3 regions of the Promicromonospora sp. NPDC050249 genome follow, and region 2 is predicted to be linked to each of the others. Evidence: riboswitches for the same ligand, from Rfam matches in the RefSeq annotation. Region 2 holds a riboswitch; each other region holds the start of a gene.
What was found. Region 2 has a riboswitch for thiamine pyrophosphate ahead of thiC (phosphomethylpyrimidine synthase ThiC). Riboswitches for the same ligand answer to the same signal wherever they lie in the genome.

Region 1 (7,122 bases), on a different contig from region 2:
CGCCCGGGTCAGGCCCTGGGTCTCCAGCCCGTAGGCGACGTTCCGCCGTACGTCCCGGTGCGGGAAGAGCTGGCCCTCCTGGAACATGAGCCCGAACCGGCGCTTGTGGACCGGCACCCCGGCGAGGTCCTCGCCGTCGTACCGGACGCTGCCGCCGGCCAGCGGCTCCAGCCCGGCCACGGCGCGCAGCAGCGACGACTTGCCGCACCCGCTCGGGCCGAGCAGCGCGACCACCTCGCCGGGCGCGACGATCAGCGACACCCCGTCCACCGCGGTCACCCCGGCCGGGCCCCGACCGCGGGTCGAGCCTGTCGAGACCCCGTACCGCACGGTGACGTCCCGGATCTCCAGCCCAGCCATCAGAACTCCCCTCCGGCGCGCTCGTCACGCAACCGCTCGGCCACCATCATCACGGTCGCGGTGAGCACGGCGAGCACCACCGACGCCGCGAGCGCCATCCCGTAGTTCTCGGCGCCGGGCCGCCCGATGAGGCGGTAGATCACGACGGGCAGGGTGGCGCCGTCGGGCCGGGCGAGGAACGACGTCGCGCCGAACTCGCCGAGCGACACCGCGAAGGCGAACCCGGTGGCCAGGCCGACCGAGCGCAGGGCGATCGGCAGGTCAACGGTCCGCAGGACGCGGCCGGGGCCGGAACCGAGCACCGCCGCCACCTCACGCAACCGGGGGTCGATGGCACGGAGCACCGGCAGCACGGTGCGCACGACGAGCGGCACGGCGACGACGGCCTGCGCCACGGGGACGAGCAGCCCGGAGGTCCGCAGGTCCACGCCGAGCACCGGCTGGTCCATGGTGATGAGGAAGCCGAATCCGACGGTCACGGCGGACACCCCGAGCGGGAGCATGAACAGCCCGTCCAGCGCCCCGACGGCGCGGCGTGCGCCGACCGACCGTGGCCGCCGGGACACCACGAGCGCCGCCAGCCCGCCGACCACCAGGGAGATCACCGTCGCGGCCAGCGCGGTCCGCAGCGAGGTCGCTGTGGCCTCCCACACGGTCACGACCAGCGCGTTGCGCTCGCCGGTGGTCCCGAGTGCCACATAGTTCCCGGGCCCCCAGGAGCCGTCGGGCTCGCGAAAGCTGCGGGTCACCAGGCCGGCCAGCGGCAGCACCATGAGCCCGCCGACGATCGCCGCTCCCACCAGCGCCATCGTCAGGTCCTTGGGCGACCGCCAGGACAGCCGCCTGGCGGAGCCGTGCGCGGACACGAGGCGCAGCGCCGCCTCGCGGCGCCGGCGGGCCCGGGCGGAGACCGCAAGGGCGCCCGAGATGACCACGAGCTGCAGGATCGAGAGCACCGACGCCGTCCGCAGGTCCAGGAACTGGGTGGTGCGCGTCCAGATCTCGGTCTCGATGGTGCCGTACCGCACGCCGCCGAGGACCAGCACGACGCCGAACGCGGTGGCGCAGAACAGGAACACCACCGAGGCCGCGGACGCGACAGCGGGTGCCAGCGAGGGAAGCGTCACCGTGCGGAAGACCCGCACGGGCCCCGCCCCGAGCGACGCGGCGGCCTGCTCGGTCCGGGGGTCGAGCCGTTCCCACAGCCCGCCGACGGTCCGCACGACCACCGACACGTTGAAGAAGACGAGGGCGACGACTATCCCGGCCAGCGACTCCTCCAGGCCGAGGAAGCCGAGCGCGCCGCCGGGCGCGAACAGGGTGCGGAACGCGACGCCGACGACGACGGCGGGCAGCACGAACGGCACCGTCACGAGCCCGCGCACCAGGACCCGGCCCGGGAACGACCGGCGGTAGAGCAGGTACGCGAGCGGCAGGCCGAGCAGCACCGAGAAGGCGGTGCCGAGCACTGCCTGGGTGAGCGTGAGCCACACGAGCCGCCACGTGCGCGGGCTGGACAGCACCTCGGCGAACCCGGTGAGGTCGAGCGCGCCGTCGGGCACGAATCCGCGGACCACCAGCGCGGCCACGGGCCAGGCGAAGAAGACGGCGAGGAACCCGAGGGGGACGGCGACCGCCGTCCCCCAGAGCAGCGGCGCGGGCCGCAGGCCCGGTCGACTCAGCCCACTACGGTCTCTGTCCACCGCTCTATCCACTCGTCGCGATGCTCGCTCACCTCGGCGGGATCCACCTCGAACGGCGCCTCGGCCTGGGGTGCGAACTTCTCCCAGTCGGCGGGCAGCTCGGTAGCCGGGTCGGCCGGGTACATGTACATCGACTCGGGCAGCGCGGCCTGGGCGTCCTCGCCGAGCAGGAAGTCGACGAACGCCTGAGCGCCCTCCGGGTTGTCCGACCCGGCAAGCACTCCCGCGTACTCGACCTGCCGGAAGCACGTGTCGAGCAGCGCGCTGGTGGTCGACTCCGAGCCGTCCTCGCTGACGGTGAAGGCCGGCGACGTCGCGTACGACAGGACGAGCGGGCGCTCGCCGCCCTCGCCGGCGCCCGAGAAGTCCACGTAGTAGGCGTCCTCCCACGAGTCGGCGACCTTGACGCCGTTGTCGACCAGGGACGACCAGTAGTCCTCGAACCCGTCCTCGCCGAACGCCCCGACGGTCGCCAGCAGGAAGGCGAGCCCGGGAGACGACGTCGCGGGGTTGCTCACCACGAGCAGGTCCCGGTACTGCGGGTCGGCCAGGTCCTCGAGCGTCCTCGGCACCTCCAGGTCCGACTTCTCGAACCAGGCCGCGTCCGCGTTCACGCAGACGTCGCCCTGGTCGACCGGGGTGAGCGCGCCGCCCAGCTGCTCGACGCCGTCGGGCAGGTCCGCCGGGGTGTACTCCTCGACCACCCCCGCCTCGAGCGCGCGGGAGGCGAAGGTGTTGTCGATGCCGAAGACGGCGTCGCCGAGCGGTGCGTCCTTGGTCAGCACCAGCTGGTTCACCAGGGTCCCGGCGTCGCCCGCCGCGCTGACCTCGACTGTCAGACCGGACTCCTCCTCGAACCGCTCGACCACCTTCTCGTCGAGCGCCCAGGAGTCGTGGGTCACGAGGGTCACGGTGCCGGACGCCGCCGGGTCGCCCCCGTCGGAGCCACCGGTCCCGGAACCGCCGCACCCGGCGAGCAGGAGTGCCACGGAGAGCGCTCCGGCGGCCGGAACAGCGTGGATGGTGCCCGCGTGAGCACCGGAAAGACGCAACATCGTGCCTCGACTTCCTCCGCCGGTCTGACCCGGATCAGGTTCAAGGGTCTGCGGTGTTCCGCACTCTCAGCGCCGTGTGGCGCTCCCCTGTCGTGTCCGGCCAGCCTACTGGCTGGTCGGACGCTACGGTGTAGAGATGGCCAAGATCGAGACGGAACAGACACTCGCCGAGAAGGTCGGCACTCTTGCCCTGACGCTCGCAGCCGGCTGGGTCGCGCAGAAGGCGGTCAGCATGATCTGGAAGGGCGTGACCGGCAACGACGCGCCCAGCAAGGCGGACGACCCGGAGCTGGACCTGGTGCAGGCCACCGTGTTCGCGGCGGTCGCAGCGGGCACCGCGGTGTTCGCGAAGCGTATGGCGGCGAAGGGCGCGTCGACGGCGGCGCTGCGGCTCGCCGCCCGCCGCGCCGCGCGCTGACCCACCGGATGCCCGGCCAGGATCACCGGGCCGGGCATCCGATCACAGGGTCAGGCGGACTTGCCCGCCGACGCCTTGCGCGGCCGCCGGGTGAGCAGGGGGTCGTGCCCGCGTGGCCGCCCCACCGGCTCGACGCCGTCCAGTGCGCGTGTGAGGGCTTCCTGCGTGATGCCCTTCCGCTCGCGATCCGCCCCCTCGCGATCGGTCCCCAGCCTGGCCATCACCTGGTCTGCGGCCAGGCGCAGCGGGATGTCCACCCGCCCGGCGGCTTCGTGCAGCAGGTGACCCGCGGTCTCCTCGCTCACCCCACGTACCGCCATGATGACGCCCTTGGCCTGCTCGATCACCGCCTGGCTGACGAAGGCCCTGGTCACGACCGCCTCGGACTTACGCGCCAGCGCCTCCTTCTGGACCGGCGTGACGTCGATGACGTAGCCGACCAGCTCCGGCGACCGGCCGGGGCCGCTGCGTCGGCCTTGGCCGATGACGACCACCGAGCGTGTGCGGCCCCTGCGGTCCACGATCCGGTGCGCGCACGCGAACGGGCGGCCCGTCCGCAGGGCCTCGGCTGCGGCCCGCACCACACGGGCGCGATCGTCGGGGTGCTTGCGGGACCGGAGCGCCTCGAGGCCCGGCTGAACCTCGTGCCGTCTCCACCCGTGCATCGTGTACACCTCGTCGGACCACCACCAGGTGCCAGACATGATGTCGACGCGGTAGCTGCCGACAAGAAGGTTGGTCCCCAGACCAAGAGCATGCGCCAGGTCACCCACCGAGAAGCTCGGTGACTGCTCAGCCGTGTCGCCGCCGGCGCCGTCCACGATGCTGAGCCTGGGCTGCAGGGAAGGGGGCATCTTGAACCTCCCGGATCCGAAGCGGACCAGGAGCCGCTTCATGACTCCGCCACCTCGATTCTAGAAGCGAGGCACTGCGAGTGCCAGGCCCTCGTGCCAGCCTGGTACGGGCCGGCCCGAGGGTCGGCACAGGGACGACCAGCACTGATCGAGCAGCACGGATCGACCAGCGGAGGTGCATCGTGAGCGAGACCCCCTACGACGCGACGACGGACCTGGAAGCCACCGGCAGCGGTTCACCGGGGGTCATGGCCCCCGGCCCGCTCCGCACCGATGTCGTGGTGGTCGGCGCCGGCCTCACCGGTGTCGTCACCGCCCAGCTGCTCGCCGACGGCGGCGCCTCCGTCGTGGTGCTCGATGCCCGCGGCGCACGAGCGACCACCACCGCCCGCTCGACGGGCAAGCTCTCGGTGCTGCAGGGCACCCGGCTCGCCCGGATCGCCCGGCACGGCGACGAGGTGGTGCGCGACTACCTCACGGCCAACTTCGCCGGTTTGGGGTGGCTGCGCCGCACCCTCGAGGACCTCGGCGTCCCCGTCGAGAACCGGGACGACCTGACGGTGGCGGCGACCCCCGACCAGGTGGCCGACGTCGACGCGGTACTCGCGACCTGCGCCCGCCAGGGACTCACCGCACAGTGGGAGGAGGACCCGCCGTACCCCGCGCGGTCCTACGGCGCGGTACGCCTGCCGGGCCAGGCACAGGTGGACCCGCTACGGATGCTCTCGGCACTGCGCGCCCGCCTGCGCGCCCGCGGCGTGCCGGTGCACGACGGCGTCCGGGTCCACCAGGTGCGCCGGCGCAGGTCCGGTGTCGCGCTGCGCACCAGCCGCGGCGCCATCCTCGCCGACCGGGTGGTGCTGGCCACCGGCACACCGCCCGGGCGGCTGGGCGGGCTGTTCCTCCGGCTGGAGGCGGGGCGCAGCCTGCTCACCACCTGGGAGATCACCGACCCGGCCGCGCTGCCGCCCGGGTTCGGGGAAACCATGTCGATCACCGCCGGGTCACCCGTGCGATCGCTCCGCACGGCCGGCGGGCTGCTCATGGTGGGCGGCGAGGGCTACACCGTCGGCAGGGAGCGGGACCCGGCCCGGCGGCTGGCCGCGCTGGAGGAGTGGACCCGGGTCCACCTCCCCGTGGACCAGCCACGGCACACGTGGGCGGCCCAGGACTACACCAGCGACACCGGCCTGCCGCTGGTCGGGCCGGTGGTGCCAGGGGACGACCGCGTGCTCGTGGCCACCGGCTACGCCAAGTGGGGGCTCACCAACGGTGCGGCGGCCGGGCTGGCGCTCGCCGGCCGCATCCTCGGCGACCCCGTCGAGTGGGGACGGACCTTCGAGCCGTGGGCCCGTAGGCCCACGCCGAGAGCGAGCACCGCCGCCACCTTCGCCGTGCAGACCACGGGCTGGGCCCGCGCCGCGACCCGTCCCACCGGACAGCGGCCGGGTGCCCCGTGCGTGTCCCGGGTCTGCCCGCACGCGGGCGCCGTCGTGCGCTGGAACGAGCAGGAGCAGTCCTGGGACTGCCCCGCGCACGGCTCGCGGTTCGAGCCCGACGGCACGCTGATCGAAGGTCCCGCCACCGAGGACCTGTCGCGGCGCTGAACCGCGCAGAAACCGCCGACCTGCGCGGATGCGGGCGGCTGCGGGACCCCGGTTCCGTCGAGAAGCGGTTCAAGATGCGAGTGCTTCTAGGCGCCTCGAACGTAGGAGAACCGGAAGAAGCCCGGTGACGACCATCCGTGGAGGTCACTGTGCGAGTCCTCGGTGTCAACGCCCTCTTCCATGACCCGTCGGCGGCGCTCGTCGTCGACGGTCACGTCCTCGCAGCAGCCGAGGAGGAACGGTTCAGCCGACGCAAGCACGGCAAGCGACCTGTCCCGTTCGCGGCCTGGGAGCTGCCGGAGCAGGCGATGCGGTGGTGCCTCGACGTCGGTGGCCTGCGGCCGGAGGACCTGGATGCCGTCGCCTACTCGTTCGACCCTGCCCTCGCCAAACCGTCCAACGAGATGGGCCTGCCCGACCCGTGGGACTGGCTGCGGCAGCGGTACGCCGAACGAGCGCCGCAGTTCATCGCCACCGCGCTGCCCGGGCTCAACCCCGCCGCCGTGCGCTTCGTGCCGCACGAGGTGTCGCACGCCGCTTCGGGGGCCCTCGCATCCCCGTTCCGCACCTGCAGCGTCATGTCGCTGGACGGTCGCGGCGAACGCTCCTCCTACCTCGCGGGCCGGTACGCCGACGGACAGCTCGAGGTGCTCGCGAGCCAGGAGCTGCCGCACTCCCTCGGCCTCGTCTACGAGTCCCTCACCGAGCACCTCGGCTTCCTGCGGTCCAGCGACGAGTACAAGGTGATGGCGCTCGCGTCGTACGGCCGGCCGCGGTTCCTGCCCGAGCTGCGGGAGCTGCTCCGGACCACGCCCGACGGCGGGTTCGTGGCCGAGGCTCCCGACTGGTCACGATGGGCGGCGCCGGCCACGCCGGGCACCATCCAGGAACCCAGCGGCGCGGGCGGCCTGCCGCCCGACCAGGCGGACCTCGCGGCGTCGGTCCAGGCGCGGCTGGAGGAGCTGCTCGTCGAGCTCGCCACGGCCCTGCAGGAGCGGACCGGCGACACCGCGCTGACGCTGGCGGGCGGCACCGCCCTGAACTGCGTGGCCAACTCGCGGCTGTGGCGCGAGACCCCCTTCGAGCACGTGTGGGTCCAGCCCGCGGCAGGTGACTCGGGCACGG
Region 2 (7,122 bases):
TCGTCGACCTGGTCTCGGACTGGGCGGGCGACCCGGGCGCCGTCGTCGACTACCAGACGCGGTTCACCAAGCCGGTAGAGGTCCCCAACCCCGGCAGTGCGTCGATCGACGTCACGGGCACCATCGGCGTGATCGACATCGAGGCAGGCACCGTCCGCGTCGACCTTGCCGTCACGGTCGACGGTGCAAAGGTCCTTGGCCGCACCCAGGTGCTCGTCCGCCTCTGACGCCCCGGCGTCCCGGTTTCAGAATTTAACCCGCAGGTCTTTCCGTGCGCTCCCGGATCGGGTGTGATTCTCTCGTCCCCATGTACGGCCGACGAGAGGATCTCCGCGTGACGTCACGACGGCGCAGCACAGCCCTGGCCGCAGCTGCCGGGCTGCTTCTTCCACTCATACCGCTCTCGGCGGCCGATGCGGCCCCGGCGGCCGTGCCCGACGGCGGTGTGGTCGCGTGCGCCGCCGTCCTTGCCGCGGGCTCGCTCGACGAGGCGTTCTCGGCGGCGGCCGAGGCCACCGGAGTGCCGCAGGACCTCCTCAAGGCCGTGTCCTACATGGAGTCGCGCTGGGACCAGCATGCCGGCCAGGCCAGCGCCGACGGCGGCTACGGCGTGTTCAACCTCGCGGGCGACCACGGGCCCGGCCACGCGCACGGCGACGGACTCCCGCTGTCGGACGTCAACGACAAGGAGGGCCCGGCGCGCGAGGGTACCCCAGAGCTCGTCCGGGCGGCCGAGCTCACCGGCCTCAGCGAGGAGACCCTGAAGTCCGAGGCACAGGCCAACGTGTGCGGCGGTGCAGCCCTGCTCGCGTCGTACCAGGCCCAGGCGATACGCGACGGTGCCGTCGAGGCCGAGCCGGCCGGGACAACGTCGGACAGCCTGGGGGAGTGGGAGAACGCGGTGTCCCGCATGAGTGACGTCGAGGGTTTCGCTACACGGGTGTACACAATCCTCAGGGAGGGCGCGGGCGCTACCACCCCCTCCGACGGCGCGGTGATCCTCACGGGTAACCGGGACGTCGTCGTGCCGCGGGCCTCCAGCGCGAGCGACCCGGAGGCCGACTGCCCCGAGGACCTGGGCTGCGAGTGGCTGCCCGCGCCGTACGCGAAGGACTCCCCGGACCTGCCCGACAACACCGGGAGCTACGGCAACCACGACCAGGCCGACCGCACCGGCGCGGGCGGGCCGTCGCTCGACTACATCCTGATCCATGACACCGAGACGGCCTACCAGCCGTCGGTCAACCTGGTGCTGGACCAGTCCTACCTGGCCTGGAACTACACGCTGCGGTCTTCGGACGGGCACGTCGCGAACCACCTCGACCCGGCCGACATCGGCTGGCACGCGGGCAACTGGTTCTTGAACATGCACTCGATAGGCCTGGAGCACGAGGGCTGGGCCGGTACGGGCGCCTGGTACACGGAGGCGATGTACCAGGCGTCGGCGGACCTGGTCCGGCACCTGGCGGCGGAGCACGACATCCCGCTCGACCGGGCGCACATCATCGGGCACGACCAGGTGCCGGGCACCCTGCCGGGGTCCACCAAGAACGTGCACTGGGACCCGGGCCCCTACTGGGACTGGGACCACTACTTCGAGCTGCTCGGTGCCCCGATCGGCGGTGACCTGGAGGCGACGACGAACGTCGCGCCCGGCGACGTGGTCGAGGTGCGCACCGGGTACGCCGACAACCCGAACACGGTGACGGGCTGCGAGGAGGCGTCGCCGGGCTCGGGCGCGTGCGTAACGGGCGCCGGGACGAACTTCCGGTACCTGCACCAGTCGCCGTCGGCCGACGCGCCGCTCGCGAAGGACCCGGGCTGGAAGCCGGACGGATCGAACGGGACCACGTACGCGAGCGACGTGAGCGCGCGCGTGCAGTCGGGGCACAAGCTCGTCGTCGACCAGGTCGAGGGCGACTGGCTGGGCGTGTGGTGGGCCGGATCGCTGGCCTGGCTGCACAATCCTGCCGAGCGCCCGGTGGTGGTGCCTGCGACGGCGAAGACCGTCACCGTCGCGGGCGACGCCCCGGCGCCGGTCTTCGGCAGGGCCTACCCGGAGGTGGCGGCCTACGAGGAGTACCCGGGCGTCCCGGTGCAGCCGGTCACGCCGATCGAGTACACGGTCGGGGTGGGCCAGACGTACGCGGTGGCCGACGACCACGTCGCGTCCGACTACTACCGGGCCGCCACGTTCGACGGCACGGGGCCGGGCGACCGCACGGTGGTGCGGGGCGACGACGTGTACTACCAGCTCTGGCTGGCGCACCGGTACGTCTTCGTCAACGCGGCGGACGTCGAGATCCACGACCCCGTGGTGGCGGACGTGACCGGGCCGAGCATCGAGGGCCGGGCCAAGCCGGGGAAGGTCCTGCGTGCGGACGCCGGCACGTACCTGCCGGGCGAGGTCGACGTGGAGTACCGCTGGCTGCGCGACGGCGAGCCGGTGCGCTGGGCGAAGGGTGACCGGTACCTGGTGACGGGCCTCGACCAGGGCGCTGAGCTCACCGTGCAGGTGACGGTCTCCGCGGACGGCTACACGTCGGCGACGTACACCTCTGAGCCGAAGCAGGTCCCGCCGAGGTAGGTAGAACCAGGGCGGGATAGAACTGGCGGGATAGAACTGCAGCGAAGTAGAACCCGAGCGCCAAGCCCTGGTCCTGCTTCGCTGCCGTTCTATCTCGCCACAGTTCTACCTCGGCGGGATGGGGTTACCAGTTCTGCGTGACGCCCGGCATGTTGGCCGGCAGCTTCACGTTCTTCGGGTGGTAGACGTACGTGACGCCGTCGGTCGACGTCTGCCATACGCGCTCGAAGTTCTCGCGCGTGTAGACCTGTCGCACTTCCTCGTTGCTGGCCTTGTTCGGGTCGTTGATGATCGGGTCACCGTCCGCGGTGAACCCGATCAGCACGACGAGGTGCCCGGGGGTGCTGTAACCGGCCTCGGGCATCTCCGCCTCGTCGAAGTTGAGCGAGACGGTGAGCGGGATACCCGCCTCGATGAACTTCTCGGCCTCCGCGAGGGAGCGCAGCCGGGTCACGAACGACTTCAGCCCGAACCTGTGGGCGTAGGCGGCGTTGAACGGCCAGTTCCCCGCACCCTCGTACGCGTAGTCCCAGGTGTTCATCGCGGCGTAGTCGACCTGCGGGTCGCCGTTGGGAGCGACGATGTCCTCCAGCTCCTCGGCAGGCACCTCGCGTCCGTAGGAGTAGATCACCATCGTGGACGACGTCGGCGAGCACCACACCTGGCCGCCGCCACCGAACTCGGGGTACTCGCCGCGGTGGATGTTCTGGCTGTACTGCGGCACGTCGAGCGATACCTCGCGCCCGAGCGTGAAGTCGCTGGTTCCCGTGTAGTGCTCGTCGGGCAGGTTCTCGTTGGTCATGGTGCTCACCGACGCCAGGCGCGGCGAGGTCCTGGCGCCCTCGGGCCGGTACAGCCGGGCCCGGGTCTGGAACGCGTCCGGCTCGAAGCCCGCCCTCGCGACGAACGTGTCGGTGAACAGGGCCGCGTCGGTGTCGCCCTGGCCGTTCAGGGAGGTGCGGTGGATGTCGCCGACGCGCCCGTCGGCCGGCGCGAACTCGTCGCCTGACGCCCAGCGGCCCATCACGAACCACTTGGTCCATGTCCCGTCGGCCTTACGGCCGCGGAACTCCACCTCGACCCAGGTGCCCGTGGGGGTGTCCGCGTTCCAGGACGGAACGGCCTGCTTGATCGGGTACCCGGTCTCGACGACGGGCGAGGTCCACGTGCCGGTCTCGTACGTGACGGGCGTGCCGTCGCCGAACGGGTCCGTGTAGTCCACGAGGTCGCCTCCGCGGGGCAGGAAGAGCCCGCCGTGGACGTCGAACCGCAGTCCGTCGCGTTCGCCCGCGAGCAGCTCCCGGCGCCCCTCCCAGGAGGTCAGGGTGATCTGGTTGTCCGAAGCCGTAGGGCTCACCTCAGCTCCCGCCGCTGACACCGCACCCGCCACGATCCCTGTCTGGACCACGAGTGCCCCCGCAGCCGCCAACGCGAACGCCCTCGTTCGCAGGTTGTTCCGTACCGGCATTCCAGCCTCCATGTCCCGGGCTCGCTGCTGGGGTGAGCGAGCCGTCCGGCCTTGCTTATCACGGTCGGCGGCGGGGCAGAAGGAAAGTGCCGGACAGTGCTAACCTCGGCGGCGATCCCACGGGTGCCTCACGCAGGGGCTGAGATCGGGCTGTACGGCCCGGGACCGTTGAACCTGTCCGGTTAACACCGGCGTAGGAAGCAGGAGTCTCATGATGGAGAAGTCCCAGTCCCGCACGCTCGCCTACCAGTACGAGCGCGACCACGAGCACGACGGCGGGTCCAGCACACCGCAGGACGACACCGGTCTCCGGGTGCCGGTCACGGAGATCACGCTGGCGCCGTCGCCCGACGGCGCCCCCAACGAGCCGGTCCGCGTCTACCGCACGCAGGGCCCCGGTTCCGACCCGGTCCGCGGCCTCCCGCCGGCCCGCGAACCCTGGGTCGTGGCGCGCGGAGACACCGAGGAGTACGACGGCCGCGACCGGGCACTGGCCGACGACGGGCGCGGCGCGCTGCGCCGCGGTGCGGCCAGCCAGGAGTGGCAGGGTGAACGACGTCGGCCCCGCCGGGCGCTCCCCGGCCGGACCGTCACCCAGATGCACTACGCGCGCCAGGGCGTGATCACGCCCGAGATGCGGTTCGTCGCGGTGCGCGAGGGCTGCGACGTCGAGCTGGTGCGCAGCGAGGTGGCCGCGGGCCGGGCGATCATCCCGAACAACGTGAACCACCCGGAGTCGGAGCCGATGATCATCGGCAGGGCGTTCCTCGTGAAGGTCAACGCGAACATCGGCAACTCCGCCGTCCACAGCTCCATCGCGGAGGAGGTGGAAAAGCTCGAGTGGGCCACCAAGTGGGGCGCCGACACCGTCATGGACCTGTCCACGGGCGACGACATCCACACCACGCGGGAATGGCTCATGCGGAACTCGCCGGTGCCCATCGGCACCGTGCCGATCTACCAGGCCCTCGAGAAGGTCAACGGCGACGCCAGCGCGCTGACCTGGGAGATCTACCGCGACACCGTGATCGAGCAGTGCGAGCAGGGCGTCGACTACATGACGGTGCACGCCGGCGTGCTGCTGCGGTACGTGCCGCTCACCGCCGACCGGGTCACGGGCATCGTCTCGCGCGGCGGGTCGATCCTCGCCGGCTGGTGCCTGGCGCACCACCAGGAGAACTTCCTCTACACGCACTTCGACGAGCTCTGCGAGATCTTCGCCCGGTACGACGTCGCCTTCTCCCTCGGCGACGGCCTGCGGCCCGGATCGCTCGCCGACGCGAACGACGCCGCGCAGTTCGCCGAGCTCGACACGCTCGCCGAGCTGACGAAGCGGGCCTGGGCCTACGACGTCCAGGTGATGGTCGAGGGACCCGGACACGTCCCCTTCCACCTGGTGCGCGAGAACGTGGAGCGGCAGCAGGAGCTCTGCGACGGCGCCCCGTTCTACACGCTCGGCCCGCTCGTGACCGACATCGCGCCCGGCTACGACCACATCACCTCAGCGATCGGCGCCACCGAGATCGCCCGGTACGGCACCGCGATGCTCTGCTACGTCACGCCCAAGGAGCACCTCGGCCTGCCGAACCGCGACGACGTCCGCACCGGCGTGGTGACCTACAAGATCGCCGCGCACGCCGCCGACGTCGCCAAGGGCCACACCGGCGCCCGCGACCGCGACGACGCCCTGTCCAAGGCCCGCTTCGAGTTCCGCTGGCGGGACCAGTTCAACCTGTCGCTCGACCCGGAGCTCGCGGAGTCGTACCACGACGAGACCCTTCCGGCCGAGGCTGCGAAGACCGCGCACTTCTGCTCGATGTGCGGGCCCAAGTTCTGCTCGATGCGGATCTCGCAGGACATCCGCGACGAGTTCGGCGGGGCGCAGAACCAGGCGGCGCTCGCGGACGCGGCGGCCGCGGAGGGTATGGCACAGAAGTCCGCGGAGTTCCGCGAGTCGGGCGGCGAGGTCTACCTCCCGGAGCCCAGGCTCCGCGCCTGACACCCGCCCCCGACAGGTCCGCGAAGTAGAGCGCATGTCCGGACAGTTGCTCTACTTCGCGGACCTGTGGGGACGGGCCGCGGAGGGTCAGGTCAGGTCGGGCACCGGGCCCGTGGTCGTGCCCTCGACCAGGCTCACGGGCAGCATCACCGACGGGGGGTCCTCGCCGGCCAGCAGCGCGATGACGGCCAGACCGAGCGCGCGGCCCTTCTCGACGAGCGGCTGATGCACGCTGGTCAGCACGTCGGGGGAGAGCCACGGCAGGTCGAGGCCGTCGAACCCCGCTACCGAAACGTCCTCGGGAACCCGCAGCCCGAGCTCGCGGGCGGCGATCACGGCACCGGCGGCGAGCAGGTCGGAGTGGGCGATGATCGCCGTCGGACGGTCCCGGGCGGGCGCCCACTCGGAGAGGATCTCGGTGGCGGCGTCGCGGCCGTGCTCCACGAGCGAGGCGGGCGTCTCCCACGAGATGACGGGCTCGATGACGTCCCGCACGCCGGCCAGCCGGTTGCGCGTCGGCGTGCGCTCGGCGGACGCGAGCCGATCCGCGTCGACCAGCCCGGACCGCTCGTCCCGCCCGAACGGCAGCGTGATCTCCGCGATCCGCGTGTGCCCGAGCTCGACGAGGTGTCGCACCGCGTCGGCGGCGCCGCGCCGGTCCTCGACGCCCACCACCGGCACGCCGGACACCTCCTGTCCCTCACCGACCACGACGGGCACGCCGCGCCGCTGCAGCGCGGCAAGGTTCGGGTCGTCCTTCATGGTGCCCCAGACGAGCACCGCGACGTCCATCGCGGCGGCCTCGACCAGCGGGTCGACGGCGGGCGGCAGCCCCGCTTCGGCGGCGAGCCCCATGGACTGCGTGGTGGCGCCCTGCGGCATACCGGGCACGAGCAGCACACCGAGGCCCTGCTCACCGATCGCGGAGACCAGGCCGTGCAGCACCTGGGTGGAGACGGGGTCGCGGAACGACCTGCCGAGCTGGTCACCGATCACCACACCGACGATCCCGGACCGTCCCGAGCGGAGCTGCCGCCCCAGCGGGTTGGGACCGGAGTACTCGAGCTC
Region 3 (7,122 bases), on a different contig from region 2:
TGACCGCGAGCGGCGGGCCGTTCCGCGGCCGCTCACGCGCCGAGCTGCGCGACGTCACGCCCGCGCAGGCTCTGCGGCACCCCAACTTCTCGATGGGTCGCATGGTCACCACCAACTCCGCGACGCTGGTGAACAAGGGCCTCGAGGTGATCGAGGCGCACCTGCTGTTCGACCTGCCGTTCGGCGCGATCGACGTCGTGGTGCACCCGCAGCAGATGATCCACTCGATGGTCGAGTTCGCCGACGGCTCCACCATCGCCCAGGCCGGTCCGCCGCGGATGCTCGTGCCGATCGCGCTGGGCCTGTCCTGGCCCGACCGCCTGCCGGACGTCGACGTGCCCATCGACTGGACCAAGGCGTCCACCTGGGAGTTCGCCCCCCTGGACGACGACGCCTTCCCCGCCGTCCGCCTCGCCCGGCAGGTCGGCGAGGCCGGTGGCACGCACCCGGCCGTCTACAACGCGGCGAACGAGGTGTGCGTCGACGCGTTCCACGACGGCGCCATCGGCTTCCTGGACATCGTCGACACGGTGGCCGCGGTGGTGGAGGCGCACGCCACGACGGACGCCGGCGACGCGGGTTCGGTCGAGGGCGTCCTGGAGGCCGACGCCTGGGCCCGCGCCCGCGCGGCGGAGCTCCTCAAGTCGGCCTGACGTCCTCGGTGGATCGACGGACCCGTCAGCCGAGGGTGCGGGTGCCGAAGCCGTGGTCGACCGGGCCATGGCCGGGCCAGGGGCCCGGCGCCGTGCCCGTGCCGCCGATGACCAGGTCGTCCGCGGCGCGCAGGGCTTCCGTCAGGTAGTTCTTCGCCTCGCGTACGGCGGGCTCCCACTCGTCGTGCCGGGGGCGCAGGACCGCGCACGCCGAGCTGAGCGTGCAGCCCGTCCCGTGCGTGCTCCGCGTGGGAATCCGGGGGGCGGTCAGGGCGACGACGCCGTCCGGACCTGCGAGGTGGTCGACCGACTCCGCCGAGTCCAGGTGCCCGCCCTTGACCAGGGCGAACCGCGTCCCGAGCTTGAGCAGCGCGCGCGCCTGGTCGGCCGCCTCGCGATCGTCCCTGGCCTGTTCGGCGCCGAGCAGCACCGCCGCCTCCGGCAGGTTCGGCGTGACCAGGTCGGCCAGCGGCAGCAGCTCGTCGCGCAGCACGGCTTCGGCGTCGGGCGCGAGCAGCCGGTGGCCCGACGTCGAGACCATCACCGGGTCGAGCACCACGTAGGGCGCGCGCCCGGCGGTCCGCAGCTGCCGCAGCGCCGCTGCGACGGCCCGGGCGACGGCGGCGTCCGTCGTCATGCCGATCTTCACGGCGTCCACCGCGACGTCGGCGAACAGCGTCTCCAGCTGCGCGGTCACCATGTCGGCGGGCACGGGCAGCACCCTCGTCACGCCCGTCGTGGACTGGGCGGTCAGCCCGGTGAGCACCGCGCAGCCGTACCCGCCGAGCGCGGCGAAGGTCTTCAGGTCGGCCTGGATCCCCGCGCCGCCGGAGGGATCCGAGCCGGCGATCGTCAGCGCGACGGCGGGGTGTCCGGGCGGGCGGGTGCGCGCGGCGGAGTTGGGCAGGAGTGAGCCCATGAGGCGTCCCTTCGCTAGAACTACCTAGATCAGGTTCCACGGGTGCATCTCAGCCGGGCAGGTACCCGGCGCCCCGCGCCATTTCGGGCCCACCCTACCGAGCGGTCTGTCCGGCTCTGTACCGCAACCCGTCCACGAGCAGGTCGATCATGCGCCGGCCGTGCTCCGGCTCCTCGTCGCCCATGGGCAGGTTCAGCTTGGACACGGCGTACAGGAGGTCCCGAGGGCTGACGACGGCGCGGATCGCTCCCGCCTCGACAGCGGCGTCGAGCAGGGAGCCCAGGGCTGGGCCGAGCCGGCCGAGGAAGTACTCGGGCAGCGCGTCGAAGGCCGGGTCGCCCGAGTGCAGGGCCGAGGCGAGGCCCCGCTTGGTCGCGAGGAACTCCGTGTACCGGTGCAGCCACTTCTCCAGGGCGTCGACCGGTCCGTGCTCGGCGGCCAGCGCGGAAGCGGCGTCGGCGGTGGCGTCGACCTCGTGCTGGAACACGGCCTTGACCAGGTCCGAGCGCTTGGGGAAGTGCCGGTACAGCGTGCCGACGCCGACCCCGGCCAGGTCGGCGATCTCCTTAGCGGGCGCGTCCACGCCGGACGTGCCGAAGGCCGACTTCGCGGCGTCGAGCAGCGAATCGATGTTGCGTTGCGCGTCGGCGCGCAGCGGCCGCGGCGCTGTGTTCTGGGTCACTCCACTCCATCCCTTGCTATCCGGAACGCCTTTCCATATAGTTCTGGAAGAGCGTTCCGCTTAGTCCAAGAGTATGACATCGCCGGGGCGCTCACCAGACCTCTCGACCCCAGGAGGGCCCCATGCAGTACCGCAACCTCGGCCGGACCGGTATCAAGGTCAGCCCCTACGCACTCGGCGCGATGATGTTCGGCGCAGTCGGCAACCCCGACCACGAGGAGTCGATCAAGATCATCCACAAGGCCCTCGACTCCGGCATCAACTTCGTCGACACCGCCGACGCCTACTCGCACGGGGAGTCCGAGGAGATAGTGGGCAAGGCGCTCAAGGGGCGGCGCGACGACGTCGTGCTCGCCACCAAGGTGCACCTGCCCATGAGCGACGACCCCAACCACCGCGGCAACTCCCGCCGCTGGATCATCGCCGAGGTCGAGAACTCGCTGCGCCGCCTGGGCACCGACTACATCGACCTCTACCAGATCCACCGCCCCGACCCCGAGACCGACGTCGAGGACACGCTGGCGGCGCTGACCTACCTGATCAACTCCGGCAAGGTGCGGGCCATCGGCTCGTCGGCGATGCCCGCCGCGGAGATCGTCCAGGCCCAGTGGGTGGCAGAACGGCGCGGCCTGGAACGCTTCAGGGCCGAGCAGCCGCCGTACTCCATCCTGAACCGGGGGATCGAGCGCGACGTCCTGCCGGTCGCCCAGCAGTACGGCATGGGCACCCTGGTCTGGAGCCCGCTCGCGGGAGGCCTCCTCACCGGCCGGTACCGCAAGGGCCAGGAGAACGACACCCACCGGGCGCGGTTCGGGCTCGAGCACCTGCGCGACGAGCAGCGGCTCGACGTCGTCGAGCAGCTCGTGCCCGTGGCTCAGGACGCCGGCATCCCGCTGAACCATCTGGCGATGGCGTTCACGATCGCCCACCCGGGCGTCACCTCCGCGATCATCGGCCCGCGCACCATGGAGCACCTGGACAGCGCGCTCGCCGGCGCCGAGGTGGTCCTGAGCGACGAGATCCTGGACCGGATCGACGCGATAGTGCCGCCAGGGACCGACGTCGGACGCCTCGACATGGCCTACGACCCGCCCGCCATCCAGCAGCCGCTCCTGCGCCGTCGTCCCGCGGAGCAGCGCGCGGCCGCCTGAGGCGCCCAACGACCGATCGATCTTCAGGTCACAGCTTGGACCAGACCTCGCTCAGCACGCCCCGCAGGATCTCCTCGATCTCGTCGAACTCGGTCTGCCCGACGGTCAGCGGTGGTGCGAGCTGCACCACCAGGTCGCCGCGGTTGTCGGGGCGGCAGTACAGGCCGGCCTCGTACAGCGCCGGGCTGAGGAGCCCGAGCAGACGATCGGTCTCGGCACCGGAGAAGGCCTCCCGGGTCTCCTGGTCCTTGACGAGCTCGATCGCCTGGAAGTACCCGGCACCGCGCACGTCGCCCACGATCGGCAGGTCGTACAGCCGCTCCAGGGTCGCCCGGAACGCCGGCGCGTTCCGGGCGACCCGCCCGGTCAGGTCCTCCGCCTCGAAGAGGTCGAGGTTGGCCATGGCGACCGCCGCCGAGACCGGATGCCCGCCGAACGTGTACCCGTGGCCGAAGCTCGTCGACCCGGTGGCGAACGGCTCGAACACCCGGTCGGAGACCAGGCACGCGCCGATCGGGGAGTAACCGGACGACATGCCCTTGGCGCAGGTGATCATGTCGGGCACGTAGCCGAAGTCGTCGCACGCGAAGATCGACCCGATGCGGCCGAACGCGCAGATGACCTCGTCCGAGACCAGCAGGACGTCGTGCCGGTCGCAGATCTCGCGCACCCGCTCGAAGTAACCGGGCGGTGGCGGGATGCTGCCGCCCGCGTTCTGCACGGGTTCGAGGAAGACGGCGGCCACCGAGCCGGGCCCCTCCGTCAGGATCAGCGCCTCGATCTGGTCGGCAGCCCAGCGGCCGAACGCCTCGGGGTCGTCGCGCAGGCCGTCGTCGGCCCGGTAGATGTTGGTGCTGGGCACCTTGTGCGCGCCGGGCACCAGAGGCTCGAACGGCTCCTTGATACGGGGCACACCGGTCACGGACAGCGCGCCGTGGGTGGTGCCGTGGTAGGCGACGGCCCGGGAGATCACCTTGTACTTGCCCGGCTTGCCCTGCAGCTTCCAGTACTGCTTGGCCAGCTTGAACGCCGTCTCCACCGCCTCCGAGCCGCCCGTCGTGAAGAACACGCGGTTCAGGTCGCCCGGGGCGTGGTGGGCGAGACGCTCGGCCAGGTCGATGGCCGGCGGGTGCGCGTAGGACCACAGCGGGAAGTAGGCGAGCTCGCCCGCCTGCTTGGCCGCGGCCTCGGCGAGCGCCCGGCGGCCGTGCCCGGCCTGGACCACGAACAGTCCCGACAGGCCGTCGATGTACTTGCGGCCCTGCGCGTCCCACACGTGGTGGCCCTCGCCGCGGACCAGTGTGGGCACACCGGAGTCCCACGCGGACTGCCGCGTGAAGTGCCCCCAGAGGTGACGACGGGCGGCGTCGTCCCGGGCGGTCCCGCGCGGTGTGACGTTCGGTGCGCCCGAGGCGGGCGCGGGAACTCCGGTCATCGTTCTCCCCTGTCGTGGAGCGGTGGAGCGACCGACGGACCAGGCCGCGGCGCGTCAGACGCGCAGGTTACCCGAGTGCTCTGTCCGTCTGACGTGCCGGAGAGTGTCAGCGCCCCCGCGTCCAGTTGAAGACCGCGACCCCCGTCACGAGTGCGCCGATGGTGACAAGGGCGGTGGCGGTGACGGCCTGCAGCGGGCCGATCAGGTCGGCGTCCAGCGCGACCTGGACGGTGCCGATCAGGGCGTAGACACCGGCGAACACGGTGATGGCGGACAGCGTGCCGTCCATCAGCCGACGGCGCCCGCGCTCGCGCTTGGCCTCGGCGGCCCGCTCCCGGTCGCCGTGCAGGCGTTCGAGGGCCGCGAGCCGCGCGGCGATCGGCTCCTGGAGCAGCTCGCGGAGCCGCTCGGTGACCACAGCCGCCTGCTGCTCGAAGTGTGCCGCCTGCAGCAGCTGGTTCAGCATCCTGGACTCCAGGGCGGAGGCGAGGAACGTGGGCGAGGTGATCGTGGTCAGCGTGGCCCGGACCTCCGAGGCGAACTCGTGCAGGCGCAGCTGTTCGCGGGTGAGCCGTTCCTTGCGCTCGGCAAGGTCGGCGCCGTTGTTGACGTCGTGGTCCGCGAGCATCGTCGCGACGATCCGCAGGTGGCCGGCAAGGGTGGCGTTCCACGCGCTGAACAGCCCGTTCAGGCTCGCGACGAACTCGGCGAGCGAGCCGTACTGCGAGATCTTGAAGTGTGCGGTGCCGACCAGGGCGACGGTCGTCGAGTTGGTGGCCACCGCGACGACGTCGCCCAGGTGCCGCACGCCCTCCAGCAGCACGGGGTTGCGCTGCCGCAGGGTCCAGTCGCACAGCGTGGCGGTGCCGTAGGAGACCGGCTGGAGCAGCACCTGCGAGCCGAACGCGGCGAGCAGCTCGTCGCCCATGGCGACCGGCGTGCGTTCCGCGCGGGGCGCGGCGGGTCCCAGCCCGCGGCTCGCCTCGTAGACGGTGGTGACCACGTGCGCACGCCCCTGGGCGATCTCGGTGCCCTCCCGGACCAGGTCGGTGGTGGCGCGCTGGAGCAGGTCGGCGAGGTCGAACAGGCGCTCGGGGGGTGGGCTGCCCGCATGGTCGACGTCGACGGGCGCGCCGTCCGGCGAGATCCAGCGCACCCGGATGTCCGCGTGCAGGTTGGACAGCCGGAACCGGGCGTCCCGGACCTGCTGCGGCGACTGCTCGCGCGCCGAGTAGCGGAACCGGACGTAGTGGTTGCCGAACTCGGTGAACCGCACGTCGCAGGACAGCTCGGCGATGAACGAGCCGTCGGGCTGCTCCAGGCGCACGTTCGGCATCGACAGCGACACCCCGCCGTACGGGCGGGCGGCCCGGTCGACGCTCGCCCAGACGTCGTCCATCTTGAGGCTGCCGCGCACCGCGAAGGCCTGGACACCCAGCAGGCGAGGCCGTTCATCGCGGTCGGCGAGCTCTCGGATCGCCGCCACGGCGGCGGTGGGGCTGACGTCCCGCAGGCCGAACGGGTAGATGTAGACGGTCCGCAGCCGGTCGAGCGTGAGCCAGGGGGAGTCGAGGTTGCGGTGCAGCTCCGTCAGGTGCATCCGGTAGGCGCGCAGCTCGCTGGCCAGTATGTAGTTGAGGTGCCGGTCGGTCTCGGCGGCCCGCAGCCCCTCGAGCGCGGGGGCGAGCCTTGCCGGCTCGCCGGACATCGCGTCGTCGGCCGCCCCGGCGGCCTCCGACAGCGCGCGGAAGTACCGGATGCGGGTCACCGCCTGCGGCACGAGCGCACGCCGGAACGGCGACCTCGGGTCCGGGATGGCGCGGGCGGCCCGGAGCAGGTCGCCGCACCGGTCGCCGGCCTGCGCGGCGGCGTCGGCCAGCCGGGCCAGGCTGCCCGCGCTGCGGGCGGCCGAGGTGTGCATCTGGGTGATGAGGGTGCGCAGCAGGACGGCGACCGCGTCGCCCTCCGCCCGGCAGACGTCGTCCGGTGCGCTGCCGCGGCACGCTGCCCAGGTCTCGACGAAGGCGCGCAGCGGGACGATGATCCGTCCGTGCCGGAAGGTGTACTGCAGGGCGTCGCTCGCCTGCGACCACAGGTAGACGCCGAGCAGGGCGGCGGCACGCGGCTGCGCGACGACCGCGGTCAGCGCGGCGGCGGTCTGGGGGCCGCGCGGGTCGCCGGGCAGCGGATGGCGGCGGTTCGGCGCCTCGCCGTCGTCGCCCATGTTCCAGCGGGAGGCCGCCCAGATCGCGCTGACGTCGACGCCGATGTCGCGGAGCTGC

Region 1: another riboswitch for thiamine pyrophosphate. It lies ahead of AB0I32_RS22305 (thiamine ABC transporter substrate-binding protein); the one in region 2 lies ahead of thiC (phosphomethylpyrimidine synthase ThiC).
Region 3: another riboswitch for thiamine pyrophosphate. It lies ahead of thiD (bifunctional hydroxymethylpyrimidine kinase/phosphomethylpyrimidine kinase); the one in region 2 lies ahead of thiC (phosphomethylpyrimidine synthase ThiC).

Annotation. Positions count from the first base shown of each region.
Region 1 covers NZ_JBFAKY010000034.1:30,521-37,642, forward strand. Annotated here, with positions in the region: gene AB0I32_RS22295 (ABC transporter ATP-binding protein) at 1-360, opposite strand, end outside; gene AB0I32_RS22300 (iron ABC transporter permease) at 360-2,063, opposite strand; gene AB0I32_RS22305 (thiamine ABC transporter substrate-binding protein) at 2,039-3,118, opposite strand; TPP riboswitch at 3,113-3,217, opposite strand; gene AB0I32_RS22310 (DUF4235 domain-containing protein) at 3,255-3,536, shown strand; gene AB0I32_RS22315 (PAS and ANTAR domain-containing protein) at 3,587-4,390, opposite strand; gene AB0I32_RS22320 (FAD-dependent oxidoreductase) at 4,573-5,997, shown strand; gene AB0I32_RS22325 (carbamoyltransferase C-terminal domain-containing protein) at 6,147-7,122, shown strand, end outside.
Region 2 covers NZ_JBFAKY010000015.1:2,969-10,090, reverse strand. Annotated here, with positions in the region: gene AB0I32_RS14030 (MaoC/PaaZ C-terminal domain-containing protein) at 1-227, shown strand, start outside; gene AB0I32_RS14025 (N-acetylmuramoyl-L-alanine amidase) at 335-2,587, shown strand; gene AB0I32_RS14020 (C39 family peptidase) at 2,712-3,944, opposite strand; TPP riboswitch at 4,167-4,272, shown strand; gene thiC (phosphomethylpyrimidine synthase ThiC) at 4,267-6,054, shown strand; gene AB0I32_RS14010 (LacI family DNA-binding transcriptional regulator) at 6,142-7,122, opposite strand, start outside.
Region 3 covers NZ_JBFAKY010000001.1:297,056-304,177, reverse strand. Annotated here, with positions in the region: gene dxr (1-deoxy-D-xylulose-5-phosphate reductoisomerase) at 1-653, shown strand, start outside; gene thiD (bifunctional hydroxymethylpyrimidine kinase/phosphomethylpyrimidine kinase) at 679-1,572, opposite strand; TPP riboswitch at 1,562-1,658, opposite strand; gene AB0I32_RS01355 (TetR/AcrR family transcriptional regulator) at 1,667-2,254, opposite strand; gene AB0I32_RS01350 (aldo/keto reductase) at 2,377-3,405, shown strand; gene AB0I32_RS01345 (aspartate aminotransferase family protein) at 3,434-4,840, opposite strand; gene AB0I32_RS01340 (hypothetical protein) at 4,947-7,122, opposite strand, start outside.